One region of the Morganella sp. BCCO 40_0007 genome, then DNA from elsewhere that is predicted to be linked to it. Evidence: predicted binding sites of a transcription regulator. Region 1 holds the regulator's gene; the other holds the start of a gene.
What was found. Region 1 encodes PurR, which represses purine synthesis genes. Its sites were predicted from a motif close to CANGCAAACGTTTGCNTG; they were not measured.
Positions count from the first base shown of each region.

Region 2: gcvT (glycine cleavage system aminomethyltransferase GcvT) is a predicted target of PurR. The motif match lies at 10,561-10,578, and genes of this name have one in related genera.

Region 1 is NZ_JAVBIN010000007.1:226,099-235,253, reverse strand. Features, by position in the region: gene R5268_RS10615 (MATE family efflux transporter) at 125-1,498, opposite strand; gene R5268_RS10610 (riboflavin synthase) at 1,711-2,376, shown strand; gene cfa (cyclopropane fatty acyl phospholipid synthase) at 2,458-3,621, opposite strand; gene punC (purine nucleoside transporter PunC) at 3,887-5,098, opposite strand; gene punR (DNA-binding transcriptional activator PunR) at 5,220-6,122, shown strand; gene purR (HTH-type transcriptional repressor PurR) at 6,126-7,151, opposite strand; gene R5268_RS19450 (YnhF family membrane protein) at 7,428-7,511, shown strand; gene sodB (superoxide dismutase [Fe]) at 7,623-8,201, opposite strand; gene R5268_RS10580 (hypothetical protein) at 8,592-8,909, shown strand; gene R5268_RS10575 (DUF2058 domain-containing protein) at 8,981-9,155, shown strand, end outside.
Region 2 is NZ_JAVBIN010000006.1:162,164-183,249, forward strand. Features, by position in the region: gene argO (arginine exporter ArgO) at 1-254, shown strand, start outside; gene R5268_RS08980 (oxidative stress defense protein) at 346-1,071, shown strand; gene R5268_RS08985 (LysR family transcriptional regulator ArgP) at 1,068-1,976, opposite strand; gene rpiA (ribose-5-phosphate isomerase RpiA) at 2,105-2,761, shown strand; gene serA (phosphoglycerate dehydrogenase) at 3,048-4,298, shown strand; gene R5268_RS09000 (5-formyltetrahydrofolate cyclo-ligase) at 4,473-5,078, opposite strand; RNA gene ssrS (6S RNA) at 5,116-5,298, opposite strand; gene zapA (cell division protein ZapA) at 5,407-5,736, opposite strand; gene R5268_RS09015 (YecA family protein) at 5,886-6,467, shown strand; gene pepP (Xaa-Pro aminopeptidase) at 6,554-7,873, shown strand; gene ubiH (2-octaprenyl-6-methoxyphenyl hydroxylase) at 7,877-9,079, shown strand; gene ubiI (FAD-dependent 2-octaprenylphenol hydroxylase) at 9,083-10,318, shown strand; gene gcvT (glycine cleavage system aminomethyltransferase GcvT) at 10,624-11,718, shown strand; gene gcvH (glycine cleavage system protein GcvH) at 11,774-12,169, shown strand; gene gcvP (aminomethyl-transferring glycine dehydrogenase) at 12,255-15,131, shown strand; gene R5268_RS09050 (HD domain-containing protein) at 15,192-15,797, opposite strand; gene ygfZ (tRNA-modifying protein YgfZ) at 15,877-16,860, opposite strand; gene sdhE (FAD assembly factor SdhE) at 17,138-17,425, shown strand; gene R5268_RS09065 (protein YgfX) at 17,574-17,981, shown strand; gene fldB (flavodoxin FldB) at 17,987-18,505, opposite strand; gene xerD (site-specific tyrosine recombinase XerD) at 18,639-19,553, shown strand; gene dsbC (bifunctional protein-disulfide isomerase/oxidoreductase DsbC) at 19,566-20,258, shown strand; gene recJ (single-stranded-DNA-specific exonuclease RecJ) at 20,281-21,086, shown strand, end outside.

The sequences.
Region 1 (9,155 bases):
CAACGGGGACGAATATTAACGATCAGAGCCGGTTCTTGCAAGGGGAAAAACACATTTTCTTGTCCGACTGCTCGTATTTAATGCTATCGGACTGAAAACTGTGCATTTCCCCCGTCAAAAGCCGTTAACGACCGGCGCGTTGCAGGATAAAACTGTCCGGCTGTTTCTGTAACCACAGGATACGGCATGCCATACCGATAGCCGCGGCGGTTAATCCGATAATAAAACCGATCCAGAACCCGGCCGGGCCCATCGCCGGAACCACCAGATCAGTCAGACCGAGGAGATAACCGGACGGCAGGCCGAGAACCCAGTAAGCCGTAAAGGTAATATAGAAGATGGCGCGTGTGTCTTTATAGCCACGCAGCACACCGGCACCAATCACCTGAACGGAATCCGACAACTGGTAAATACCGGCAAACAGCATCAGGCCGGAGGCCATAATCACCACTTCCGGATTATCGTTATACAGCAGGGCGATAGGTTCACGGAACAGCACGGTAAAGAGCGCCGTCACAGCGGCTATCATCAGCCCGACACCCAGCCCGGTATAGGCGGAAACCCGCGCTTTCTCCGTGGAATTTTTTCCGAGGTTAAAGCCGATACGGATAGTAGTGGCGATCCCCAGTGAAATCGGGAACATAAACATCAGCGAGCTGAAGTTCAGGGCAATCTGATGCCCGGCGACCGCGGTGACGCCTAATGGCGCAACCAACAGGGCAACGATGGCAAACAGCGTGACCTCAAAGAACAGCGCCAGGGCGATCGGCAGGCCGAGCTGCGTGATCCGCTTCATGACTGCCCAGTCCGGCGGGGTAAAACGGGCTTTCGGCTGTACATCCCGCTGTGAACGGGCATGCTTCACATACCAGCGCATAAACAGGAACATCGCCCAGAACACCGACGCGGTCGCCACACCACACCCGACACCGCCGAGGGCCGGCGCACCGAATTTCCCGTAAATAAAGATATAGTTGACCGGAATATTGACCAGCAGGCCGAGAAAACCAATCACCATCCCCGGTTTGGTTTTCGACAAGCCTTCACACTGACTGCGGAGTACCTGATAAAACAGGTAACCCGGCGCACCCCACATAATAGCGTGGGTGAACCCGACCGCTTTTTCAGCCAGAACCGGGTCAATATGCGGCATATTTTCAATAATATAGCGGCTGTTATAGAGCACCGCGATGACCAGGACGGATAAAAATGCCGCCAGCCACATACCCTGACGGATCTGATTGGCAATCATCGGACGTCGGCCGGAACCGTTAAGCTGCGCAACCACCGGCGTCAGCGCCATCAGCAGGCCGTGGCCGAACAGGATAGCGGGAAGCCAGATAGAGGTACCGACAGCCACGGCGGACATGTCTGTCGCACTGACTCTGCCGGCCATCACTGTGTCAACCACGCCCATCGCCGTTTGTGTAAATTGCGCGATAATAACGGGAATACCAAGAGCCAGCAAAGTACGCGCTTCTTTTAAATACTTCTGCACGTAATACACCTTATTTATTCTGATAAAAGGAGGAGGAAAGACGTTCCGGGATTCGTAAACTAATTACCGGATCAAGCGGAAAAGTCATTCTAGCGATTAATCAAATACAAGCCAATACAATTAAATGTGCGGGATACCACGGGAAGGGCTGTTTAATTTTTTGTTTCAGGATAAACTGCATAAATCTATCCGAATACTGACTGGAGATCCGCATGTTTACCGGGATTGTACAAGGCACAGGCCCCGTCGTCGCCATCGAAGAAAAAGAAAACTTTCGTACCCACACCGTGAAATTCCCGCCTGAAATGCTGGCCGGGATAGAGACGGGCGCATCAGTGGCGCATAACGGCTGTTGTCTGACAGTCACAAAAATAGACGGGGATTTAATCAGCTTTGATCTGGTTAAGGAAACCTTAAGACTGACCAACCTCGGCAGCATTAAAAGCGGTGATATCGTCAATCTGGAAAGAGCGGCAAAATACGGTGATGAAATCGGCGGGCATATTATGTCCGGTCATATTGTGACCACGGCGGAAATTGCCAAAATTTTTGTCTCTGAAAATAATTATCAGATCTGGCTGCGCATCGAAGATAAATCACTGATGAAATATATTCTGCACAAAGGGTTTGTCGGTATCGACGGCATCAGTCTGACTATCGGTGATGTGGTCAATAACCGTTTCTGTGTGCATCTGATCCCGGAAACCCGTGAGCGTACCACGCTGGGCAAAAAACGGCTGGGTGATAAAGTGAATATTGAGCTTGATCCGCAAACGCAGGCTATTGTCGATACCACCGAGCGGGTACTGGCGCAGAAAATGCAGCAATTGCAGGAAAGTCTGATCCCGGCGGCAGAAACTGAAAAACCGCAAATCTGATGTGATTCAGATAAAAAAATCCGGTGCTGATTTTTGTCAGACCGGATTATTTATTATGGATTGTTTATGGAAGGTACGAAATCAGCGCGGAACGCGTAATCCGCCCTCACAGCCCTGCGGGCTCCATAATATCTGCCACAGCTGGATATCACGGGCACGGAATGCACCGGCACAGGCATTGAGATAATAAGTGAACATCCGTTTAAAGCGCGGGGTGTAATTACTTTCCAGTGACGGCCAGGCAGCCTGAAAACGGGAATACCACGCCATCAGTGTCCGGTCATAGTCCGCTCCGAAATTGTGCCAGTCTTCCATCACCAGTTTATTTTCACTGCTGTCGCCGATATTCTGAATTGACGGCAGACAGCCGTTCGGGAAAATATATTTACCAATCCAGGCATCGACATTCACTTTATTACGGTTTGAACCGATGGTATGCAGTAAAAATAATCCGTCCGGTTTCAGGTTACGCCGGACCACATCAAAATAGGTGGCGTAGTTTTTCGGACCGACGTGCTCAAACATCCCGACAGAGACAATTCTGTCATACTGCTCATGCAGATCGCGGTAATCTTCCAGGATAATATTAACATTAAGATCCGCACAGCGTGCCTGCGCATATTTCTGCTGTTCGGCGGAAATCGTCACACCGGTCACGGACACGTCAAAATGTTTCGCGGCATATGCGGCGAGTCCGCCCCAGCCGCAGCCGATATCCAGCAGTTGCATACCCGGTTTCAGCTGTAATTTTTCACAGATGAGATGCAGTTTCTGCTCCTGCGCCTGCGCCAGATTGGCGGGATCATCACTGAGACCTTTCCAGTAACCGCAGGAGTACTGCATATAAGGGTCGAGCATCAGCTCAAACAGGTCATTACCCAGATCATAATGCTCTTCACCGACAATCCGCGCCCGTTTTTTGGTTTGCAGGTTACGCATACGGGCCATGGCGATTTTTATAATATCGTTGATATTCTGCGGCAGTTTATTTTCCAGCCCGGCACGCAATACCCGCTGAAAGAAAACATCTAACCGCTCACAGTCCCACCAGCCGTCCATATAACTTTCACCCAGTCCCATCGAGCCTTGTTGTAATACCCGTTTAAAGAACTGGTTGTTATGTACCTGAATATCGAAAGGGCGGGAGCCATTAACTTCAATGCCGGCTTCGTCTAAAAGATCGGAGGCAATCCGCTGCCAGGAATCGGCGGGCGTTTTTTGATTTTCGACACAATCAGAACTCATATTATCTCCAATTTTTATCAAAGCGGGATTCTGAGTGCTTTATTTATGACGTTTTGCGCGGGAACAACAGAACCGGTGTGATTGGCCGTCATCGGGTGACAGTCTGCGTATTAACGTAATCGTTAAGACAAAAACAAAGCTCAAAATCCGGATTCAGAACGAATTGTCTGAAAAGTATAGGAGCCTGAGATTAAAATTCAATGGCAAAAAAGGCCGTACATGAGTACGGCCTTTAATTAGGAATATTCTTAATCACTGCGTCAATCTATTGATTTTGTTCCGCAATAGTCACGGAAGTACGTGAAGAGCGGCGCTGGATAATATAACCGCCGATAGTCAGCACCACGGTTGCAGCCATCACAGCGGTGGTGGAGAGCAGTGGTTCGTGCATCAGCGCAGAGACCAGGAAACTGATCGCGGAGCATAAACCGAGCTGAATCGCATTCTGTAATGCCGCCGCTTTACCGCTGTGTTCCGGGTAAACCGCCAGGGCGTTGGATACCGCAATCGGGTAAGACGCACCGTTCATTGCTGCCATAAAGCAGAATGGGATCAGAATCGCCACCAGTGACGGGTTACTGAATTTTGCCATGGCATACAGACCCACCATGCTGACGGCATAACCGGCCAGCAGGAACGGCAGCAGTGTTTTACCGTTAATCCGTGACAGCAGGGCACGGCAACCGTAGCCGCCGACCATAAAGGCGATGGTCTGCGGGATATAGCTCAGGCCGATATCATTCGGGTTATAACCCATATCGCGCAGGATAAACGGTGAGCCGGTCAGCCAGGCAAAGAAACCGGCACTGCATGCGGCGTAAATCAGTACGTTACCGCTGTATACCGGCGATTTCAGCAGACGGAAAAATGAGATTTTCTGTTTTTCTGTTTTGGCAGTATCCGGCGTGATGTGATGTTTTTCTTTCAGCATCAGAGTCGGGATCAGCACCAGCAGCGTGATGCCGCCGAGCACGAGGAAAATTTCGTGCCAGCCGCCGTGATTGAGCAGCCACGCGCCGAGTAACGGTGCCAGCGCCGGAGAAAGTGCCACCAGCGGCATAATCGCGGCAAAAACACGCTGTGCGCGGTGATCATCATAACGGTCGATAACCAGCGCCTGCCAGGTGACCGCCGCAGAGCAGACACTCACGGCCTGTACAAAGCGGAGTAATAATAATTGTGCCGGGGTGGTTACCCAGATCATTGCCAGACAGCTCAGGGCAAACAGCCCGAGACCCATCAGCAGAACCGGTTTACGACCGATTTTATCGGAGAGCGGTCCCCATAACAGCTGGCCGATGGCAAAGCCGACCAGGAAAATACTCAGACTGGCGCTGATAGCGCTGGCAGTGGAGTTCAGAGATTCCTGCATCATACCGAATGCAGGCAGATACATATCAATCGCGAGGTAACCCAGCATGCTGAGCCCGGCGAGATAAAAGAGAAAGCCGCGGGAAGGCGATGTGTTGACTGTCACAGAAAAATACCTGAATGTTAAATAAGTGTAATGCGTGAGTTGTTATTTTAACTATTCGAGTTTTTCTTTGTAAAACGTTATTATTTGCACATTGCTGTGAAATTTTTTGAAAGGAAGGATTATGTGGTCAGAATATACACTGGATGTGGTGGATGCGGTGGCACGGACCGGCAGTTTCAGTGCGGCGGCAGAGGAACTGCACCGGGTGCCTTCCGCTATCAGTTACAGTGTGCGCCAGCTGGAAGAGTGGCTGGCGGTTCCGCTGTTTGAACGGCGTCACCGGGATGTTGAACTGACACCTGCCGGTGTGCTGTTTGTCAAAGAAGCGCGTGATGTCATCAAAAAAATGAAATCCACACGTCACCAGTGCCAGATGATTGCCAACGGCTGGCGCGGACAGTTCAGTATCGCTGTTGACTGTATCGTAAAACCGGAACGGATAACGCGACTTCTGCTGGATTTTTATCATCATTTTCCGGATATCGAATTGTATATTTATCCGGAGGTGTTTAACGGTGTGTGGGATGCGCTGGTGGACAGACGGGTGGATGTGGCTATCGGTGCGACACGCGCATCCCCTATCGGCGAACGTTACAACTTCCGGGATATGGGCTTTTTGCCGTGGCGTGCGGTGGTCAGTCCGGCACATCCGCTGGCCTCTGCCGGTCATGTTCTGACCAATGAGGAGATGGTGCCGTACCCGAGTTTATGTCTGGAAGATACCTCGCGTTCCCTGCCGAAACGCGACACGTGGGCACTGGATAATCAGCGCCGTCTGGTGGTACCGGACTGGGATCGCGGGATTGCCTGTGTGGAAGCCGGTCTGTGTGCAGCGATGATGCCCGCACACCGTGCAGATCCGCTTATTGCGCAAGGCCGGCTGACCGCGCTGAAGATTGAACAGCCGCTGCCGGACAGCCCGTGCTGCATCACCTGGGTGGATAAGGATACTTCACCGGCACTGAGCTGGCTGCTTGATTATCTCGGCGACAGCGAAACACTCAATGCCGAATGGCTGAGATGATCGTCAGCGGCGGTAGTCGATAAACGGACCATCCGCCACGGAGCGGCGTTCGACCAGACGCGGATGCACCTCAATGGTCTGCGCGTCTTCGCGTTTGTTGACGATACGGTCGAGCAGCATGGTCAGCGCCATCTGTCCCAGACGCTCTTTCGGCTGATGGATGGTCGTCAGGGCAGGTGTGAAGTAGCGGGCGTTGCGGATATTGTCATACCCGATCACAGAAATATCCTGCGGTACACGCAGTCCCAGTTCATCGGCGGCACAAATTGCGCCCATGGCCATGGCATCACCACCGCAGAATACCGCGGTCGGCCGCTGTTTACCGGACAAAATTTGTGTCATCGCCCGGTAGCCGGAATCCGGTTCGAAATCACCCTGGACAACCCATTCATCACGCACAGTAATTCCGGCTTCTTTCATTGCCTTACTGAATCCTTCCAGACGGTTGCCGCCGGTGTTCCGCTCAAGCGGCCCCGGAATGACCGCGATATCGCGGTGACCGCGTTCAATCAGGTAACGTCCGGCGAGATAACCGCCGTGCAGGGCGTTATCGATAATCGCATCGGTGAAATCCCCGCGCGCTTTGCCCCAGTCCATCACCACCATCGGAATATTGCGGTAGCCTTCCAGCATGGTAATAAGCTTATCCGGGTACTCCGAACACATGACCAGCAGACCATCGACACGCTTTTGTGCCAGCATCGCCAGATAGGCTTTCTGCTTGTCAGGATTATTATGTGAGTTGCACAGCACCAGGGTATAACCTTTGCTGTAGCAGCTGTTTTCCACCGCCTCAATCACTTCCGCGAAATACGGGGCTTCACTGGAGGTGGCCAGCAGACCAATGGATTTGGTGTTATTGACTTTCAGACTGCGCGCCACGGCGCTCGGTGAATAGTGCAGTTCTTTGATTGCAGCCCAGACAGCCGCCTTCGTTTCTTCCGCAACGAAACGGGTATTATTAATGACATGGGAGACGGTTGTGGTGGAGACGCCCGAGCGCTTAGCCACATCTTTAATCGTTGCCATGATGAAAACAACTCCTGACCTGCCGGTCTGTATTTTATTATTCGGTTAATCGATTGCTATTATAGTGCCATTATGCAGTAACAATAGAAAAATTTCTGTAAAAACAGGCATTGTTGTCTGATCCGGGTCAAAAGTAAAAAATATTACCTGTGCTATGGTTATTGATATGGTCAGCTATTCGGGTTTTCCGGTCAGACCATCCGTTTTAATTATTTTGATGATTCAGGATGTCAGGTAGTCATCATTGGTCACTAAGCAGCTATTTTGGAGATAAGAATGGATACAGATCTGAAATATGGTTTGTCAACAGCGGTTGCAGCACTGGTTATGATCGTACTGTTTTCAATAATGCTTTTCTGATATACCCCATACAGTACAAAAGGGCGGAAAATTCCGCCCTTTTTTGATCGACTGTTTTTAATCAACAGTTTTTGAATAACTGTTTTTGAATAACAGTCTTTTGTTCCCGGATTACGCCAGGTTTTCTTCCGCAAATTTCCAGTTCACTAATGCCCAGAAGTTTTCCAGGTATTTAGGACGGGCATTACGGTAGTCGATATAATAAGCATGTTCCCAGACATCGACGGTTAAGATTGGTTTATCGTTACCGCTGACCGGGGTTGCCGCGTTAGAAGTATTCACGATAGCCAGGCTGCCGTCTGCTTTTTTCACCAGCCATGTCCAGCCGGCACCGAAGTTTTTCACTGCGGCATCGGTAAACTGCTGTTTAAATTCAGCAAATGAACCGAATGTGCTGTTAATAGCGTCAGCGATTTTACCGGTCGGCTCGCCACCGGCATTTGGTGCCAGGCAATGCCAGTAGAACGTGTGGTTCCAGACCTGGGCGGCATTATTGAAGATACCGGCATCAGAGGTTTTGATAATCTCTTCCAGTGACTTACCTTCAAATGCGGTGCCTTTGATCAGGTTATTCAGATTAACCACATAGGTGTTGTGGTGTTTACCGTAGTGGTATTCCAGTGTTTCTTCAGAAATATGTGGCTCTAATGCATTTTTTGCATAAGGCAGTGCAGGTAATTCAAACGACATTGCATTCTCCTTGTTAAGGTTGAGTCAGTAACCTCATCACAGATGGATTACTGTTATTATTCTGCGAATTATCTTAACAAGTTTTGTCATAAAAAACAGCGTGAAATACCATGGATGATATTATTCACATGGTGAAAGATAAAATTGCCCACAGGATGATATCTGTCACGATAAAAGCGATTAGCAGGGTGTACAGCTTATGACAGCAGATCCAGTTATAGAGTCGTTTCATTCTGTTTTCTCCGTATGACTGCGGAATTATAAATATAACGGATTTACGGGCCGAAATCCGGGCAAACTGAGTAATTTATACCGGAAACGTGACTACAGCTGTTGTTTGTCAATCGACGGAAGACCCTTTACAATTCCTGCTATGACGAAAGGACAATAATGATCATTATGCTGGCAGATTATATTTTTCGTGCAATACAAAACAATACTGATTGTGACGTTATTTGCGATCATTCTCAGAAAGATGAACCGGCTGAAGTGATCAGGCGTGTCCGCCGGTGGCAGTTCCGGGACGGTATTGAGCTGATGTGCAGTGAAGAGACAGAAACTGCGGTACAGACAGGGGATGAACAGTGCCCGGAGCAATGGATAGTCTGGTCTGTCACCGGAGATACAGAAAAAAAAGTATCACCGCAGCATAAAGAATTTTTCAGTCTGTGCCAGCAGCGCTATTGGCTGAAAATACAGATGGCCTGATGTGCCGGATACAATCCTGAAAATTACCGGTATAATTATCCGTAATTATTAAACTGATTCAGAAAAAGAATATGACAAAACTCACGTTGCAGGAACAAATGCTGAAAGCCGGATTGGTGACCAGCAAAAAAATGGACAAAGTCCGCAGAACGGCAAAAAAATCCCGTGTTCAGGCCCGCGAAGCCAGAGAAGCGGTGGAAGAAAATAAAAAAGCGCAGCTTGAGCGCGATAAACAGCTGAGTGAGC
Region 2 (21,086 bases), on a different contig from region 1:
ATGTTTATCTGGATACCTTTGTGGTGCTGGGCAGTATCGGCGGACAACTGGGCTCCGATATGCGTATCTGGTTTACCGCAGGGGCCGTATGTGCATCGGTATTGTGGTTCTTCGGCCTGGCGCTGCTGGCGGCCTGGTTTTCGCCGGTGCTGCAAAAACCGGTATCACAGCGGATTATCAACCTGTTTGTCGGCTCGGTGATGTGGTATATCGCGATACAATTAGCTTTAAAAGGATTGAATATTTCTTATTAATCCGAAATATTGTTTCGTCAGAGTGTGCTAGTGTTATTGATTCCGGCATAACGTCCTGTTATGTGACCGGTTTAAAACAGAAGGAGGATATGTGAAACTGAAATCTCTTGCTCTTGCCGCTATGGTTGCCCTGGGGAGTTACACGGCTGCGGCTCAGGCAGCGGAAACCCCCGCAGGCCCGCATATTTCAACCTCCGGCAGCGCTGTGATTCAGGCTGAGCCTGATATGGCGACACTGACTATCAATGTGACCGTAAAGGAAAAAGAGGCGTCAGCCGCCAAAGCACAGGCGGACAAACGTGTGGCGCAATATTTTGATTTTCTGAAAGCTCAGGGGATTGAAAAGAAAGACATTAATGCGGCCAATATCAGCACCAGTCCGGATTATGTCTATGATAAAGAGAAAGAAGAATCCGTTATCCGCGGTTATAACGCCTCCCGTTCAGTGACGGTGAAAGTCTATGATCTGAACAAGCTGAACACACTGCTCGACGGCGCACTGAAAAGCGGCCTGAATGATATCAGTGCAGTGGAGTTCGGGGTGAATAATCCGGAGAAATATCGTGCGGAAGTGCGCCAGAAAGCCATTGATGATGCCGTTTCACAGGCGAAAGCCGTGGCAAAAGGCTTTGGTTCTGAGCTGGGTGCCGTGTACAGCATCGGTTATAACGCACCACAGCCGGTTCCGGTGATGGCGCGCGGTAAAATGATGCTGGCTGCCAATGCACCGGCAGCGGTATCTGCGGATGAAACCTATGAACAACAGACTATCGACTTCCGCGATCAGGTGGATGTCGTGTTTGAACTGAAACGTTAATCCGTTTCAGGCGGCGCCTGCCGTAATGTCTGACGCCCGTGTTTCAGCAGGGCGTCAGTCACCTGCCGCATAGTGGCACTTTCCGGTGCAAACCGGTGCCAGTACAGCATCCGGCGCTGAAACAGACCCGGTGTCAGATCCAGCAACTCTCCCCGTTCCAGTTCATCCGCAATCTGCAAATGCGGGATCATACAGCAGGCTGAACTCTGTTTTGCCAGCTGCACAAAGGCTTCTGAGGAATTAAGAACATGGCTCGGCACACTGCCGGGGGCGAGGTCAAAATTGGTCTGTAAGAAGGCCATGTGCATATCATCAAGATAATCAAACGCCACAGCAGGGGCTTTCAGCAGGGCACTGCGGCTGACGCCGTCAGGAAAATAACGGGCGGCAAATTCCGGTGAGGCGACAAAGAGGTAATCCAGCGCACCAAGCTGATCCGCCAGACATCCCGGCAGCGGACGCGGCTGAATACTGACCGCACCAACCACTTCCCCGCGCCGCAGACGTTCATGCGTGCGTGATTCATCTTCCACCTGAATATTCAGGCGGATAGCCAGATCAGCCAGAACATGGCGAAGCGCCGGAAGCAGCCAGGTCGCGAGGCTGTCGGCATTGACCGCCAGAGAAATCAGAGGAGGTTCAATATTACCGGCATCATCCCCCAGCCATTCGGCTTCGAGTAATTCCACCTGATGCAGCAGACCGAGCAGCTTCTGACCCTCTTCGGTCGGTCGCGGCGGCACGGTACGCACCAGCAGCGGCTGTCCGAACAGGTTTTCCAGCTGTTTGATGCGTTGTGAAACGGCAGACTGGGTAATACAGAGTTTCTGTGCAGCCCGCTCAAAACCACGTTCACGGATAACAGCGTCCAGCGCCTGCAGGGCACGATAATCCGGTCGTCTCATGGCGGTTTTCTCCTCTTTATTATCAGTCATTCACAATATGCCACAATTCGCATTCCGGGGGAGAAATAATTGCTATAATTATCACGGGCTATGCCGGTGGCATAGGATGACGATGAAAAGGCAATAACATGACTCAGGATGAATTAAAGAAAGCGGTTGGCTGGTCGGCATTAGAATTCGTGAAGCCGGGCACTATTGTTGGTGTGGGCACCGGGTCCACCGCGTCTCACTTTATTGATGCGCTGGCGACGATGAAAGGCCAGATTGACGGCGCGGTATCCAGCTCAGAGGTATCAACCGCAAAACTGAAAAGCTACGGCATTCCGGTGCTGGACTGCAATGATGTGGACAGCCTGGACGTGTATGTCGACGGCGCGGATGAAATCGACCACCATATGAACATGATCAAAGGTGGTGGTGCGGCACTGACCCGTGAGAAAATCGTGGCGGCTATTGCGAAAAAATTCATTTGTATCGTGGATGAAAGCAAGCGTGTTGATGTGCTGGGTAAATTCCCGCTGCCGGTGGAAGTGATCCCGATGGCGCGTTCTTATGTCGCGCGTGAGCTGGTCAAACTCGGTGGTCAGCCGGAATACCGTCAGAACGTGGTAACGGATAACGGCAACGTGATTCTGGATGTCTATAATCTGGAAATTCTGAACCCGGTTGAGATGGAAAATAAAATTAACGGTATCGCCGGTGTGGTGACCGTAGGTTTATTTGCCAACCGCGGTGCGGATGTGGTGCTGATGGGTACTCAGGATGGCGTAAAAACCATTAAATAAATCAGTAAGCTATCTGTAATATACCGATACAGAATAAGGAACCGGAGACGGTTCCTTTTTTATTTTTTTTTAAATCATAAATTTCGGTGATATATATCACAATTTTGTCTTTGATATGCCCAAAATATCAGCACTCAGTGGCATTTTTTCATTTTCTTCTGCAAACCTGCCTTTTCCCTGTAACTTGTTCTGTGACTTATACAGGGGCGTGTATTGCGGAGACGTTATTTTTTGTTATTTTGATGTGAGGACAGGACATTTCGGGAACTTAACAAAAGGCAGGGTCATGGTAAAAGTATCACTGGAAAAAGATAAAATTAAATTTCTGCTATTGGAAGGCGTACACCAGAGTGCGGTAGACAGTCTGAAAGCAGCGGGTTATTCAAACATTGAATATCATAAAGGCGCATTATCCACGGAAGAATTAAAAGAAGCGATCCGTGATGCGCGTTTTATCGGTATCCGATCCCGTACCCAACTGACAGAAGAGATTTTTGCCTGTGCGGAAAAACTGGTCGCTGTCGGTTGTTTCTGTATCGGGACTAACCAGGTCGATCTCGACGCGGCGGCAAAACGCGGTATTCCTGTCTTTAACGCACCTTTCTCAAACACCCGTTCCGTGGCTGAGATGGTGCTGGGGCAACTGTTACTGCTGCTGCGCCGTATTCCGGAGGCAAATGCCAAAGCACATCGTGGTATCTGGGATAAACAGGCGAAAGGCTGCTATGAGGCGCGCGGTAAAAAACTGGGGATTATCGGCTACGGCCATATCGGGACACAACTGGGTATCCTGGCGGAATCCATCGGTATGGATGTCTATTTTTACGATATCGAAAACAAACTGCCGCTCGGTAATGCCACTCAGGTTCGTCATTTATCTGAGCTGCTGAATATGAGTGATGTGGTCACACTGCATGTGCCGGAAACGGAATCCACCAAAAATATGGTGAGTAAACATGAGTTTGAACTGATGAAACCGGGCGCGATTTTCATTAACGCCTCACGCGGTACGGTCGTGGATATTCCGGCGCTCAGTCAGGCACTGGCATCAAAACACCTGTCCGGCGCGGCGGTGGATGTGTTCCCGTCTGAACCGGCGGCAAACAATGACCCGGAAGATCCGTTTATTTCTGAGCTGATTGGGTTTGATAATGTCATTCTTACCCCGCATATCGGCGGTTCAACCCAGGAAGCTCAGGAAAATATCGGTTTTGAGGTCGGCGGCAAGCTGGCGAAATACTCCGATAATGGTTCGACGCTTTCTGCGGTCAACTTCCCTGAAGTATCACTGCCGGTACACGGACAGAATGCAAACCGTCTGCTGCATATTCACGAAAACCGCCCGGGTCTGCTGACCAGCATCAACCAGGTCTTTACTGATCGCGGTATCAATATCGCAGCACAGTATCTGCGGACGGCGGGTGATCTGGGTTATGTTGTTATCGATATTGTGGCAAATAATCAGGATGAGGCGGATGATGTTCTGCTGCAACTGAAAGCCCTGCCGGGAACAATAAGAGCACGTCTGTTGTTCTGAGAGCGGTGATTGCTCTGCGGATAAACGGGCAAAAACGAAAAGTCGCGGTAAACACATCCGTGTGCGCTCAGGCGCGTCATCCATGACGCGCATGCTTTTCGTTTTCTTTGCCCGTTAACCGCGTTCGCTGTTATCAGCAGATGACTATTGATTTATCTGATTGTTTATACTGATTTATTTATGTTCAGGCCACAGCCAGCGGCGTGATGGCGTGATCACTTCCGGCAGCGGTACATCCCACTCTGCAACGGGTAACTCACTGACCTGCTGACAATCATGAGCCAGTCCCAGCGGGTAAAATCCTTTCTTCTGCCAGTCTGCCAGTGTACGGTCATAAAAACCGCCGCCCATCCCGAGACGCCCGCCTTTTTCATCAAATGCAACCAGCGGAATAAACATGATATCCAGTTCCTGCGGCGGCAATACCTGTGTGACATCCAAAGCCGGTTCTGAAATTGAAAATTTATTTTTAATCAGTGGAGTATCAGGACGATAGGCAAGAAATAACAGATGATGGCGGCTGAACGGGTGAAGAACCGGCAGATATACGTGTTTCCCCTGTGACCACAGCCACTCTGTCAGCGGGCGGGTATCTATCTCGCCATCAAAAGAGAGAAACAGGGCAATATTATCAGCGCGGTCAATGCCGGGGTGGTGAATGATTTGCTGAACAAGATCTTGTGCGGCTGCAGTCTGCTGCTGCGGGGTCAGGGCACGGCGTTTATTGCGGATTAACTGACGCAGATGATGCCGTGATTGTAACAGCGGGTCATGAGTCATAGTGAAATCAGCGAAATATCAGGAGATAAATAAGAGAGAGGTCTCCAAGATGCCGTCGCAGGCTGTAACCCTTGAACCCTTGGTTCAAGGTGAACGCGGCGTTGCTTCCATTAGGCTGCCTGAACGAATCAGGTATGCTCACCGGTGACAAATCACCACATTCTGTCTGTATCAATATCGGCTCAGGGGACTGACCCGCAGACAAACATCTCAGAGAATTTTGTGAACTTCGTGTAACGTTGTTCTTAAACTCATTGTATGAAATCGGGCTGAGATTGCAACCTAATTTCGAAATTTTTTTTGTCTAGTGACTGATTTCTAAACAATTTTATTCAATAGGTGTTACCTGGCGCTCTGTGATTCGGGTTTGGTCATGCAGCGCCTGCTCGATAGTCTGCTGTAACAGTTTTATCTTTTGTTCCATGTTATAGGCATAATCGCGCGTTTTCAATTTTTCTTGTGTCAGTTCGTGACAGATGTTTAACGCAACGATAAAAACGAGCTGTTCCGCGTTAGTGACCCGGCTGCGCTCTTTCAGGTCCTGTAACCGTTGTTCAAGCTCCGCAGCGGAAGCGAGCAGAGCTTCTTTTTGTTCCGGTGGACAATTAACGCGCATGGAACGCCCGAATATTTGGATATCAACGGGTTGTGCAGACATGAAATCTTCCTTTGGTTCTGCAACAGGATATTATCCTGTGTGACGTGAATTGTGTACGTTATAGCAGCAGGCCGCAGCCCTTATCTGGTACAGCGGCGCCTCTTGATGGTAGCATATCACGAACTGAAACCCGACTGGTGAGCAAAATAATGACCCCGGATAAAACACTGCCCGATTTTAAAACACTTGATGAACTTTTACGTCAGCAAGCCGTTGCCATGACTGCGTCAGAGATGCACGGCCTGATCACGGGTCTGCTCTGCGGCGGTAACACTGATGAGAGCTGGATGGCGCTGATCCACGACCTGACCAACGAAGGTATGGCGTTTTCACAGATTCTGGCACAACCGCTGCGTGCTCTCTTTAATACCACATTTGAGCTGCTTGATGATACCGAATGCCAGTTTAATTTACTGCTGCCGGATGATGAGGCTGGCGTGTTTGCCCGGGCTGATGAGCTGGCCGGCTGGGTTAATCACTTCTTATTAGGTCTGGGTGTGGCTGATCCGAAATTTGGTGATCGTAATGAAGTGAAAGAAATTGTCACTGATCTGCGTGAAATCGGCATGCTGGGCTATGATGAAGCGGAAGATACCGAAGCACTGGATGACGCGCTGGAAGAAGTGATCGAGTATGTCCGCGTGGCTGTACAGCTGTGCTATATCTCGCTGGCAAAACCGCGCAGCGCACAAACGGCTGATGCGCCGGCACAGAAACCGACATTACACTGATATATCTGAAGCTGTCCGCGGCAGACAATCTGCTGCACACTGAACCATCAGATTTCTGAATCATCACACGTATAAGGAAAGAGGGTATGAATAAACAAGAATTTATCTCACGCCGTCAGGCATTGCTGGAAAAAATGGCACCTGCCAGCGCGGCGGTTTTCTTTGCGGCACCTCCGGCGCAGCGTAATGCGGACAGCGACTATCCCTACCGTCAGCACAGTGATTTTCTCTATCTGACCGGCTTCAGTGAGCCGGAGGCGGTATTGGTACTGATTAAAAGTGATGAAACTCATAACCACAGTGTATTGTTTAACCGTGTGCGTGATCTGACCGCAGAAATCTGGTTCGGACGCCGTCTCGGCCAGGACGCGGCACCGGAAAAACTGGGAGTGGATCGCGCTCTGCCGTTTGATGAGATTAATGAACAGCTCTGTCAGCTGCTTAACGGCCTCGACACCCTCTATTTTGCACAGGGCGAAATGGCGTATGCTGATACCATCGTCTTTAATGCTCTTGATACACTGCGCCGCGGCAGCCGCCGTAATCTTTCCGCACCGGACACGATCATTGACTGGCGGCCGGTTGTTCACGAAATGCGTCTGTTTAAATCTCCGGCGGAGCTGGACATCATGCGCCGTGCCGGGAAAGTCAGTGCGCTGGCACACACCCGTGCGATGGAAAAATGCCGTCCGGGTATGTACGAATATCAGTTACAGGGCGAGATTGAACACGAGTTTGTCAGTAACGGCGCGCGTTTCCCGTCCTATAACACCATTGTCGGCAGCGGTGAAAACGGCTGTATCCTGCACTACACCGAAAACGAATGCCGGATGAAAGACGGGGATTTGGTGCTGATCGATGCCGGATGTGAAATTGAAGGCTATGCCGGGGATATTACCCGTACTTTCCCGGTCAATGGCAAATTCAGCAAAGAGCAGCGCGAAATTTATGATCTGGTGCTGGAAACCCTGAATGTTTCTCTGGAACTCTATCGTCCCGGTACATCGATCGCAGAAGTGACGGATCGTGTGGTGGAAATCATGACGGAAGGGCTGGTGAAACTCGGTTTACTGACCGGGGATGTCCCGCATTTGATCGAAACCAAAGCATACCGCGCCTTTTTCATGCATAGTCTCAGCCACTGGTTAGGACTGGATGTGCATGACGTCGGCCATTACGGCACAGAACGCGACCGCATCCTGGAACCGGGCATGGTGCTGACTATCGAACCGGGGCTGTATATCGCGCCGGATGCGGATGTGCCGGAAGCATATCGCGGCATCGGTATCCGTATTGAGGACGATATTGTCATCACAGCTGACGGCAACGAAAACCTGACAGCTTCTGTGGTTAAAACCGCAGATGAAATTGAAGCGCTGATGGCGCAGGCAAAACAGGCTGAATAATTAATGAGTGTGATAATCACCGGAGGCGGAATGACCGGCGCGACACTGGCGCTGGCGCTTTCCCGCCTCAGTCACGGCAGGCTTCCCGTCGCACTGGCGGAAGCCAGATTACCGGATGCCCATCATCCGGGGTTTGATGCGCGGGCGATTGCCCTGGCGTACGGGACCTGTCAGCGGCTTGAGAAAATCGGGCTGTGGTCTGCCCTGAAAGTCCATGCAGCGCCGATTACCCGGGTGCATGTGTCTGATCAGGGGCATACAGGCTGTGTGAATATTACCGCCGGTGATTATGATATTGATGCACTCGGACAGGTTATTGAACTGTATGATGCCGGACAAACGCTGTTTGCCGAACTGGCAAAAGCCGAAAATGTCACACTGTACTGTCCGGACAGCGTAAAAAATATTACCCGCACGATGGACTCGGTCAGTGTTCAGCTGGACAGCGGTACGGTACTGAACGGACAGGTTCTGATCGCGGCGGACGGCAGTCATTCTGCGGTCGCACAGCAGTGCGGTATGCAGTGGAATGACACACCGTATGAGCAGGTGGCGGTGATCGCCAATGTTATGACGGAGCTGGACCCGCAGGGGCGGGCGTTTGAACGTTTTACCCCGCAGGGTCCGCTGGCGATGCTGCCGATGACAGAAGGGCGCAGTTCGCTGGTTTGGTGTCACCGTGCAGAACATGCGGACACTGTGCGTGAATGGGATGATGAGACTTTCTGCCGTGAATTGCAGAAAGCCTTTGGCTGGCAGCTGGGTAAAATTGTCACTGCCGGTGCCCGTCACTGTTATCCGCTTACCCTGAGTGCCGCGCACTCTCAGATTGCCCACCGCCTGGCGCTGGTGGGCAATGCCTCTCAGACACTCCATCCTATCGCCGGTCAGGGTTTTAACCTGGGAATGCGTGATGTGATGGCACTGGCGGAGGTTATCAGTCAGGCGTTTTTATCACAGGAAGATATTGGTCAGTACCGTGTGCTGATGCAGTATCAGGCAGCCCGTGAAGCTGACCGGCAGGCGACAATGACCCTGACCGACAGCCTGGTGCGCCTTTTCTCCAATCGTTGCTTCCCGCTGGCCGCCGGACGGAATGCCGGTCTGATGGCAATGGAAATGCTGCCGTTTCTGCGCAACCGGCTGGCAAAACAGACGCTCGGCTGGGTCGCGCAGCCGCTTAATACCGCCACGGAAAGAGGATAAACAATGCAGTCATATGATGTGGTAATTGCCGGTGGCGGCATGGTCGGGCTGGCTCTGGCCTGTGGTCTGCACGGCTGCGGGCTGCGTATTGCGGTGATTGAAAAGCAGGCGCCGGATACCCGTTTTGATCCGCAGGCGCCGTTTGCTGTCCGGGTCTCCGCCATTAACAGCGCCAGTGAGCGCTTACTGGCGCGACTGGGCGTCTGGCAGGACATTCAGGCAAAACGTGCGGCGCCGTACCAGGGTATGGAAGTGTGGGATAACAACAGCTTCGGCCGTATCGCGTTCAGTGCGGCGGAAGCGCATTGTGAACACCTCGGCCATATCATTGAAAATGATGTGATCCGCAATGCGCTCTGGGAGCGGGTTCAGACGCTGTCTGATGTGACGCTGCTCACCGGGACGCAAATCCGTCAGGTGGTGTGGGGCGAAAATGATGCCTTTATCACCCTGGAAAATGACGACATGCTCACGACCCGCTTAGTGGCGGGCGCAGACGGGGCAAATTCCTGGCTGCGGCAGCATGCGGATATCCCGGTCTCTTTCTGGGATTATGAGCATCACGCGCTGGTCGCTACCATCCGCACGGAGTTGCCGCATGAGAATGTGGCACGTCAGGTTTTCCACGGTGACGGTATTCTGGCATTTCTGCCGCTGCCGGATGCACATCACTGCTCAATTGTCTGGTCTCTGCCCGGACTGACCGCACAGCACTGCCTGGATCTGGATGAAACCGCGTTTAACCATAAACTGGCGGCGGCGTTTGATCTTCGTCTCGGTCTGTGTGAGGTTGTCAGTGAACGGCGGGCGATCCCGCTGACCGGGCGCTATGCCCGTCAGTTTGCCGCACCGCGTCTGGCGTTGCTGGGGGATGCGGCTCATACCATTCATCCGCTGGCCGGACAGGGAGTGAACCTCGGCTTTATGGATGTGGCGGAGCTGATTGGTGAAATCCGCCGTCTGACTGCCGAAGGCAAAGATATTGGCAACTATTTCTGGCTGCGCCGTTTTGAACGCCGCCGCAAGCAGAGTGCCGCAATGATGCTGGCCGGGATGCAGGGTTTCCGTGAGCTGTTCGACGGCAACAATCCGGTGAAAAAACTGGTCCGTGATGTCGGCCTGGTGCTGGCGGATACACTGCCGGGCGTAAAACCGGCTCTTCTGCGTCATGCCCGCGGGCTGAGTGATATGCCGGACTGGCTGCGTGAACCGACGCCGGCATCAGCTGAAAAAATCTAATTTAAGGCCTTTTTTCACATTAGTTTTATTCATAATGCACTAAAATTTAATTGGTCGATCCGGCCGGTGTTTTAGTGCATTCCCGCCGCTTAATTCAAAACTATCACCTGTTAATCCTTTTTTGCGCCTCAGGGCTCAGAATGGCAGATGAAAAATCTGCATACTGACGGCTCGTATTTTTCCGCCCGCGTACACGGTCACAATTTTTTCTTATGGTTCCGTTTGTGATTCGGTGATAACGTCAGGAAAAGGGTATCGTTTGCGCGGTACACGCTGCGCACTATGTCTGACTGAAAGGGGATAGAATGGCACAACACACACCACTGTCCGGTGAGCACGTTGCCTGCGGGGCAAAAATGGTGGATTTTCACGGCTGGATGATGCCGCTGCACTACGGCTCCCAGATCGAAGAGCACCACAATGTCCGCAATGACGCCGGTATGTTCGATGTTTCCCATATGACAATCGTCGACTTTCATGGTCCGCAATGTCAGCAGTTCCTCCGTTATCTTCTCGCCAATGATGTGGCAAAACTCACCGAAAAAGGCAAAGCACTGTATACCGGGATGCTGAACGCGTCCGGCGGTGTAATTGACGATCTTATCGTTTATTACTTTGCGGATGATTTTTACCGGCTGGTGGTGAACTCTGCCACCCGCGAAAAAGATCTGGCGTGGATTGACGAACATCGCAAAAACTTTGCTGCTGAGATGACAGTCCGCGATGATTTGGCGATGATTGCGGTTCAGGGTCCGCATGCCAGAGAAAAAGTCGCGACACTGCTGAGTGAAGAGCAAAAGGCGGCTGTTGTCGGAATGAAACCGTTTTACGGCGTGCAGAGCGGCGATTACTTCATTGCCACGACCGGCTACACCGGCGAGGAAGGCTATGAAATCGCACTGCCCGCAGAGCAGGCCGCTGACCTGTGGAAAAAACTGCTGGCTGCCGGTGTGAAACCGGCCGGATTAGGGGCGCGGGATACCTTACGCCTTGAAGCAGGTATGAATCTTTACAGCCAGGAGATGGACGAAACCGTTAATCCGCTGGCGGCAAATATGGGCTGGACCATTGCCTGGCAGCCGGAAGACCGGAATTTTATCGGCCGCGAGGCACTGGAAAAATTCCGCCGCGAAGGTACTGAAAAACAGGTCGGTCTGGTAATGCGTGAAAAAGGCGTGCTGCGTGCAGGCATGGAAGTCCGCTTTACCGATGAGCTGGGTAAACTGCAGACCGGCGTTATCACCAGCGGTACATTCTCCCCGTCTCTGGGGTTCAGTATCGCGCTTGCCCGTGTTCCGCAGGGGATCGGTAATACCGCTATTGTACAGGTACGCAACCGTGAAGTGCCTGTTGAGGTCGTGAAACCGGGATTTGTCCGTAGCGGCAAAGCACTGGTCTGAATAACCTTTTTTTATTGTTAAATTTTGAGAAACCCGATAACAGGAGCCGTTGGCGATGAGTAATATACCTGAGAATCTGAAATACACAGAAGATCACGAGTGGGTTCGCCATGAGAGTGGTGATGAGTATGTGGCAGGGATCACCGATTACGCGCAGGAACTGCTGGGCGATGTGGTATTTGTTGAATTACCGGAAGTCGGTGATGAAATCACATTTGGTGAAGCATTCGGTACTGTTGAGTCGGTAAAAGCGGCATCAGATCTGTATGCGCCGGTCACCGGCACCGTTATCGCCGTGAATGAGGCGCTGGAAGACAGCCCGGAGCTGGTAAACAGCGAGCCGTATGAAGGCGGCTGGATGATCCGCATTAAAATCACGGACCCGGATGAGTTTGCCGGTCTGATGGACGCAGCCAAATACGCAGAACTGCAGGCTGAAGAAGAAGACTGACGGATTAGCGGAACCCTGTTTGTAAGCAAACAGGGTTTTTTTTCGGGTTTTTATTGAATCAGATAATGTCAGGAACCGGAGAACGATGACTCAAACGTTAACTCAGCTTGAAAACCGCAGTGAATTTATCCGCCGTCATATCGGCGCATCCCCTGAACAGCAGCTGCATATGCTGAAAACAGTCGGTGCGGCGTCACTCGAAGATCTCACCCGTCATATTGTCCCGGACGATATTCAGCTGGATATCCCGCCTGCGGTCGGCGAAGGGGCAACCGAACAGGATGCGCTGGCAGAACTGAAAACCATTGCCGGTCTGAATCAGCAGTTTACCTCTTATATCGGTCAGGGCTATGCACCAACGATTCTGCCGCCGGTAATTTTACGCAATCTGCTGGAAAATCCGGGCTGGTATACCGCGTACACGCCGTATCAGCCGGAAATCTCCCAGGGCCGTCTGGAAGCGCTGCTGAATTTCCAGCAGGTGACTATCGATCTGACCGGTCTGGAACTGGCGTCCGCCTCACTGCTGGATGAAGCGACCGCGGCGGCGGAAGCCATGGCGATGGCAAAACGTGTCAGTAAAAAGAAAAATGCCAACCGCTTTTTTATTGCGGATGATGTGCATCCGCAAACCCTGGATGTGATCCGCACCCGCGCTGAATATTTCGGTTTTGAACTGACTATTGACAGTGCGGAAAAAGCCCTTGATTACGATGATGTGTTTGGTGTGCTGTTGCAGCAGACCGGCACCGGCGGGCAGATCCATGATTACCGTGACTTACTGGCGCAGTTACATCAGCGTCAGGTGATCACCAGTGTGGCAGCCGATATTATGGCGCTGGTACTGCTGGAAGCGCCGGGCAAACAGGGCGCGGATATTGTCTTCGGCTCAGCCCAGCGTTTTGGTGTGCCGATGTGCTACGGCGGCCCGCATGCCGCTTTCTTTGCCTGCCGCGATGCTTACAAACGCGCCATGCCGGGACGTCTTATCGGGGTATCCATTGATGCCGCCGGTAACCGCGCACTGCGCCTGGCACTGCAAACCCGCGAACAGCATATCCGCCGTGAAAAAGCGAACTCCAATATCTGTACCTCTCAGGTTCTGCTGGCGAATATCGCCGGGATGTATGCGGTCTACCACGGCCCGGAAGGCCTGAAACGGATTGCCGGGCGCATTCACCGCCTGACGGATATTCTGGCGAAAGCCCTGACAGATGCGGGTCTGCGTCTGCGCAATACCACCTGGTTTGATACCCTGACGATTGAAGTGCAGGATAAAGCGGCTGTTCTGGCCCGAGCCAAAGCCGCACGCATCAACCTGCGCACCGATCTGCCGGGGGCCGTTGCGGTAACCCTGAGTGAAACCACGCAGCGTGAATGTCTGGAAAATCTGTACGCGGTACTGACCGGACAGGAAGCACAGTGGGATATCGATGCACTGGATGCACAGGTTGCCGCATCCTCTGAATCTATTCCTGCCGCGCTGCGCCGTGAAGGGGAAATTCTGAAGCATCCGAACTTCCGCAGCTATCACAGCGAAACGGATATGATGCGCTACCTGCACAGTCTGGCCCGCAAAGACCTGGCGCTGGATCAGGCGATGATCCCGCTCGGCTCCTGCACCATGAAACTGAATGCAGCTGCGGAGATGATCCCTATCACCTGGCCGGAATTCGGTAATATGCACCCGTTCTGTCCGCCGGAACAGGCGCAGGGCTATCATGTGATGATAGAACAGCTTTCCCGTTGGCTGGTGCTGCTGACCGGTTATGACGCTATGTGCATGCAGCCGAACTCCGGTGCACAGGGGGAATATGCCGGGCTGGTGACTATCCGCCGCTATCAGGAAAGCAAAGGTGAAGGGCACCGCACTATCTGTCTGATCCCGCAGTCCGCTCACGGCACTAACCCGGCCTCAGCCAATATGGCGGGGATGGAAGTCGTGGTGGTGGCCTGTGATGAAGACGGTAACATTGACCTGGCGGATTTACGGGCGAAAGCAGAACAGCACAGTGAGAATCTGTCCTGTGTGATGATCACCTATCCGTCCACCCACGGAGTGTATGAAGAGGGTGTGCGCGAAGTCTGTGATATCATTCATGAATTCGGCGGCCAGGTCTATCTGGACGGCGCAAACATGAACGCACAGGTCGGCGTTACCACACCGGGCTTTATCGGCGCGGATGTTTCTCACCTTAACCTGCACAAAACCTTCAGTATTCCGCACGGCGGCGGCGGACCGGGCATGGGACCGATTGGTGTGAAAAAACACCTGGCACCGTTTGTACCGGGGCACACCATTGTCACCTCTGAACTGCTGACCTCTCAGGGCGCGGTATCCGCCGCACCGTTCGGCAGTGCCTCCATTCTGCCGATCAGCTGGATGTATATCCGCATGATGGGTGCTCAGGGATTACGTCAGGCCAGTCAGGTGGCGATCCTCAATGCCAACTACATCGCGGCACGGCTGAAATCCGCTTACGATGTGCTTTATACCGGCCGTAACGGTTATGTGGCACATGAATGTATTCTGGATATCCGCCCGCTGAAAGCGAAGTTTGGTATCACCGAGATGGATATTGCCAAGCGCCTGATTGACTATGGCTTCCATGCACCGACGATGTCGTTCCCGGTCGGCGGCACACTGATGGTGGAACCGACAGAATCCGAAAGTCAGACGGAACTGGATCGCTTTATTGATGCCATGCTGGGTATTCGTGCGGAAATGGAGCGGGTCGGCAGCGGTGAATGGACAGCGGAAGATAACCCGCTGGTGAATGCCCCGCATATCCAGACTGAACTGGCCGCGGAGTGGTCACACCCGTACAGCCGTGAAGTGGCGGTATTCCCGACGCAGGCTACCCGTGATAACAAATACTGGCCGACGGTCAAACGGCTGGATGATGTTTACGGTGACCGTCACCTTCAGTGCTCCTGTGCACCGATGAGTGATTACGAGTAACCGGTAAACAGTAAACGATAAAGAAAAGGCCGGTTGTGGTAACACAACCGGCCTTTTTTATCAGCGCAGCCAGCCTTTCTGCTTCGCGGTATCCAGTTCGGCACGTAACCACGCCCAGAATGCCGGATGTACATCCGCGATAAATTTTGTGCGGTCAATCACCTGTTCCAGTGAAATGTTATTTTCCACCCAGCTCTGACCGTTGTTGTGCAAATTCATCAGCACCGGCATCACGCGGTCGATCATATTGGCGATACGGGCTTCGCGGGTTTCTGCGGCATCATATTCATTCCACAATGCCTGAAACTCATCCGCCTGCGGCTGCGGCAGCAGACCGAAAATCCGTTTTGCGGCAGCGACTTCTTTTTCTGCGACCGCTTCACGGGCGGCGAGATCAAAGACCAGCACATCACCGGCATCAATTTCCACCACATCATGCAGCAGTGCCATTTTCAGGATACGCAGCATATCCGCATCCCCGATATACGGCGCAAACGCCATTGCGGTTACAGCAAAGTGCCAGCTGTGTTCAGCGGAGTTTTCCTGACGTTCATTGTTCAGCAGGCGGGTTTTACGGTAAACGCTTTTGAGCTTATCCAGCTCCATAACAAAGGTAATTAACTGAGAAAAAGGAATGACTTTCTGTGCAGCAACAGCTGATGACATAACAACCTCAATACAGACTCATACAGAATACCGCCGGGCGCAGAGACGGGGAGTCGCTGCGCCCGGCGGTGACGGGAAATCAGGCTTCTTCAGTAAAGGAGTACGGCAGCGGGAAGAGATTCAGGCGGCTTTCTTCATCTTCACGGATACGGAAGACAGCCTCTTCCTCCGTATCATTATTCATCACAATCTGCACCAGAACACGTTCATCATTCAGGCGGACAGCAGCCAGGATAGTCCCGGTACGGCGCCAGTTTTCACCTAACTGACGCTCGGCATCATCACCGGCGACCGGCACATGGCGGCTGTGGCCGATAAGTGTGAACATGGCGCGTTTGTTGGCACCGCGGAATTTGGCACGGGCCACCATTTCCTGCCCGGTATAACAGCCTTTCTTAAAGCAGATACCCCGCGGCAGGGATTGCAGGTTTGTCGCCTGCGGCAGAAATTCATTCACTGTCGCCGTATCAATAACGGCGTAACCGGCTTCGATATCCAGTGCGGTCCACTGAGTATCAGCACCGGACGGTAGGGACAGGGCGTCAGCTAAGGCATTTGCCTGTTCTGCGGAGTGGATCAGAATAAAACGCCCCTGCGGCAGCGGCAGATACAGCAGTGTGGTGTCATTGCTGCTGACAACCTGACAGTCAGCATCCGGTATAGCGCTGAAGTGCGGCTGTAAGGCGTCTGCTGCGCCGTGTCCTGCGATTCCGGTCAGTACAGCGGTATCATCAGCGGCAATCGTAATTTTGGAGAAAACGGCATATTTTTTCAGTTCCGCAAGCTGGGTATCCAGCGCACTGCGGCGGATAAGGTAGGCGTAGCCGTCCTTATAATGAAACAGACGCAGGTCACTCCACATTTTCCCTTTGGCATCACAATGTGCACACAGCACATGCTGATCATCAGCCAGGGCGTCGATATCGGCGGTAACCTGACCCTGAAGGTATTTCTGACTGTCCGGCCCTGTGATAGTAACCAGTGCCAGATCACTGAGGGAAACGCATGTTAAAGGCAGAGAATCACTCAGTTGCGGGAGTAATGCGGTTGTTTCTGTGTTCATGATGTTTTACCTGTCCGGAGAGCTGTGCAATGTATGGTAAAAGAGATAACAGACATTGCAAGAGAATATTATTGACCCTTTGTGTGATGCGTTGCATGCGGAGTGATAATGAAATCCGCTGTTGCGGATAACCGGAATTTTTCCGCCTGTGCCGCATTTTTCTCCGGCATGTGCGGCAGACGATTTTCTTTATTGTCAGGGCTTGGTAGGCTACGCTGATATCATCAGTGATGTTTACCGGTCTGATAAACCACTTCTCAATAAAAAGGATATACCGGTGTTAGATATTGAAAATAAAGCCCGCATCCACTGGGCCTGCCGTCGCGGCATGCGGGAACTGGATATTGCGATTATGCCGTTTTTTCAGCATGAATATGACACGCTGACCGATGGCCAGAAACAGGATTTTATTCAGCTGCTGACCTGCCCGGACCCGGATCTGTTTAACTGGCTGATGAACAAAGGCCGTCCGGATGATGAGGCGCTGTATCAGATTATCCGGCTGATTCAGGAACGTAATCAGGCACGGATGGCGGCACAGAATTCGGCGTATTATCCGGACTGACCGCCGGGGAACGTAATAACCGGTCACAGTTATTCCATAGGAAACCGGGGCGGAATACCGTATATTTTCCGGCTGACGGGCCCAGGAAAACCGGGCTTTCAGCCGGACAGCGGATGCTGTCATTGTGTCAGGATACAGGGGGCAGGCCGTGGTTTTGTGGAAATCAGTATTACGTGTCTCATTTAAGACTCAGGTCTTTTCAACGCTGATTTACGGTGTGCTGGCACTGAGCGTATTATTTGCGCCCTGGCCCGGCAAAACGTCATTTATCTGGCTGCCGCTGACACTGCTGCTGATAGCGGGCTGGGGACGGACACAGTATAAAATCAGCAAACGCGCCGGTCCTGCCAGTCTGCAAAACCATAACCGGATTTTGTGGCGCAAAAGTGAATGGGAGATCACCAAACCGCCGTATATCACACGGCTTGGTATCCGTCTGCATCTGCGCTCACTGACATCCGGGCGGCAGAAATACCTGTGGATAGCCTCTGACAGTGTCCCAACCGAGGCATGGAGCAGCCTTAATCAGCTGCTTTTGCAGTACCCGGATATCTGACCTGTTTACAACAGCTCCTGTACTTCCTCAAGCACCTGCATGCACCATGTGGCGATGCGCTCTTCGCTCTCGTCATACTGATTGACATCATCAAGTGCCAGGCCGACGAACTGCTTACCGTCCGGTGTCAGGGCTTTCGGGCTGGTGAAGGTATAACCGTCCGCCGGCCAGTAACCGGCAAATTTCACCCCGGATGATTGCAGCTGCTGATGCAGATAACCCAAAGCGTCCAGGAACCAGTCACTGTAATCCACCTGGTCACCCATGCCGTACATGGCGACAATTTTTCCCGATAAATTCAGCTGCGGCAACTGCTCCCACACCGCCAGCCAGTCTTCCTGGATTTCACCGAAATCCCAGGTCGGAATACCGAGGATCAGCACCGGGTAGCTTTCCATCAGTTGCAGATCTGTCTCTTTCACATCATGGAGTTCAACGAGATCATCACCTAAAATATCACGGATTTTTTCAGCTGCCATTTCGGTATAGCAGGTGCTGGAACCATAAAAAAGACCAATTTTCATCTGTTTATTCTGCTGTGTATCAGGTAAAAAATGAAAGCACGCTGCGTCTGTCCGCTGCTTTCATCACAGGATTACGGTATTGTAACAGAAGATAAGTTAATTCTGACACGGGAATTCAAACGGGAGGTCAGCGGTGAAGGACGCCGTACAACACAGCGAAAGTGATGCACTGACAGAGCAGTTTCTTGATACTATCTGGCTGGAACAGAATTTATCGGAAAACACCCTGGCATCCTACCGCCTGGATTTACAGGCACTGGCGGACTGGCTGGCACCGCAGGATTTGGACTGGTTATCACTGACCACCCTTGATTTGCAGGCTTTTCTGGCAGACAGACTGGATCGCGGTTACAAAGCGACCAGCTCGGCCCGGATGCTCAGTTCGCTGCGCCGGTTTTTCCAGTATTGCTACCGCGAAAAGCTGCGGACGGATGACCCGACTATTCAGCTGTCGGCACCCAAACTGCCTGCCCGGCTGCCGAAAGATTTAAGCGAAAGCCAGGTGGATGACCTGCTGGCGGCACCGGATGTTACCGACGCTCTCGAACTGCGCGATAAAGCCATGCTGGAGGTACTCTACGCCTGTGGTCTGCGCGTGACGGAACTGGTATCACTGTCTCTGCCGGATGTCAGTCTGCGTCAGGGGGTGATCCGTGTGATCGGTAAAGGCAATAAAGAGCGCCTGGTGCCGATGGGGGAAGAAGCTGTCTACTGGCTGGAAGTCTATCTGGCACAGGCCAGACCGGCACTGCTGAACGGACAGGCCGCAGATGTGCTGTTTCCGAGTAAACTCGGGCGGCAGATGACACGGCAGACATTCTGGCACCGTATCAAACACTATGCGGTGGTGGCAGGGATTGCGACAGAAAAACTTTCACCGCACGTGCTGCGCCATGCCTTTGCCACCCATCTGCTCAATCACGGGGCGGATCTGCGGGTGGTGCAGATGCTGCTGGGGCACAGTGATTTATCCACCACACAAATTTATACCCATGTCGCGACGGAGCGGTTACGCTCGCTGCATCAGCAGCACCATCCGCGCGGCTGATAAGGAAAGAGTATGCTGAAAATTGTATCATCCGCACTGGCAGCTCTGCTGGTGTTCTGTCACGGCGCGGTTGCCGGGGAAAGTGAAATCAAAGCAGCGCTGGGCAAAATGGACATGACCGCCACCATGATCCGTCCGTCACCGGTACCCGGTGTCTCATCGGTTGCCACCGCACAGGGTGTTTTTTATATCAGTGATGACGGCCGTTATCTGCTGCAGGGGCCGATGTTTGATATGAGCGGTAAAACCCCGAAAAATATCACCAATAATGTGCTGCTGGAGGAACTGAACAGTCTTGAAAATGAGATGATCATTTATAAATCTCAGCGCGAAAATCATGTTATTACGGTCTTTACGGATATCACCTGTCCGTACTGCCTCAAACTGCATAATGAAAATAAAGCCTTAAACGATAAGGGCATTACCGTCCGTTATCTGGCGTTTCCGCGTAAAGGGCCGGAATCTGCGGTCGGGCGGGAGATGCAGTCTGTCTGGTGTAACGGGTTTAAAACCAAAGCGCTGGACGGTGCGTTCCGTAATGAGCCGATCCCGCAGATAGACAGCTGTAATATTGATATCAGTAAACACTATAATCTCGGCCTGAAATTCGGCATCACCGGCACCCCGGCGATAGTCCTGGAAGACGGAACACTGATTGCCGGTTACTTATCTGCGGATAAAATTGCTGAATTAGTAAATAAATAATTAATAGTATAATCAGGTTGTTATGATAAAAACAGAACTCCGCCGCCGCGAAGCAGCGGATTATACCGCACTGCTTGCCCCTGATCGCTCTGAGCTGTTATGCCGTCTGTATGCCGCCAGGGGGATCACCTCCGCAGAGCAACTGGAACGCGGTGCCCGCGGGTTGCTTAATTACGGTCAGCTCAGTGGTATCGATCAGGCCGTCGCATTACTGAAAGAGGCACTGCATCAGAATCAGCGGATTGTGATTGTCGGCGATTTTGATGCTGACGGTGCGACCAGTACCGCACTGTCTGTCCGCGCACTGCACCGGATGGGCTTCCGGCAGGTGAATTTTCTCGTCCCCAACCGTTTTGAGGACGGCTACGGGCTCAGCGCTCAGGTGACAGAGCAGGCCCGCCGCAAAGGGGCGGAGCTGATTATGACAGTGGATAACGGCATCTCCTCTCATGACGGTGTCGCCGCTGCTCATGCCGCCGGAATCCGCGTGATTGTGACCGACCACCACCTTCCGGGGGAAATCCTCCCGCCGGCGGAAGCAATTATTAACCCGAATCTGGCGGATTGTGGTTTTCTCTCCAAATCCCTGGCGGGGGTCGGTGTGACCTTTTACCTGATGTCTGCGCTGCGGGCATCGTTGCGGGCGGACGGCTGGTTTGCACAGCAGAATATTACCGAGCCGAATCTGGCGGAACTGCTGGATCTGGTGGCGCTGGGCACGGTGGCGGACGTGGTACCTCTCGATCAGAATAACCGGATTCTGGTGCATCAGGGGCTGAACCGCATCCGTGCGGGGCGCTGCTGTGCCGGGATCACCGCACTGCTGGA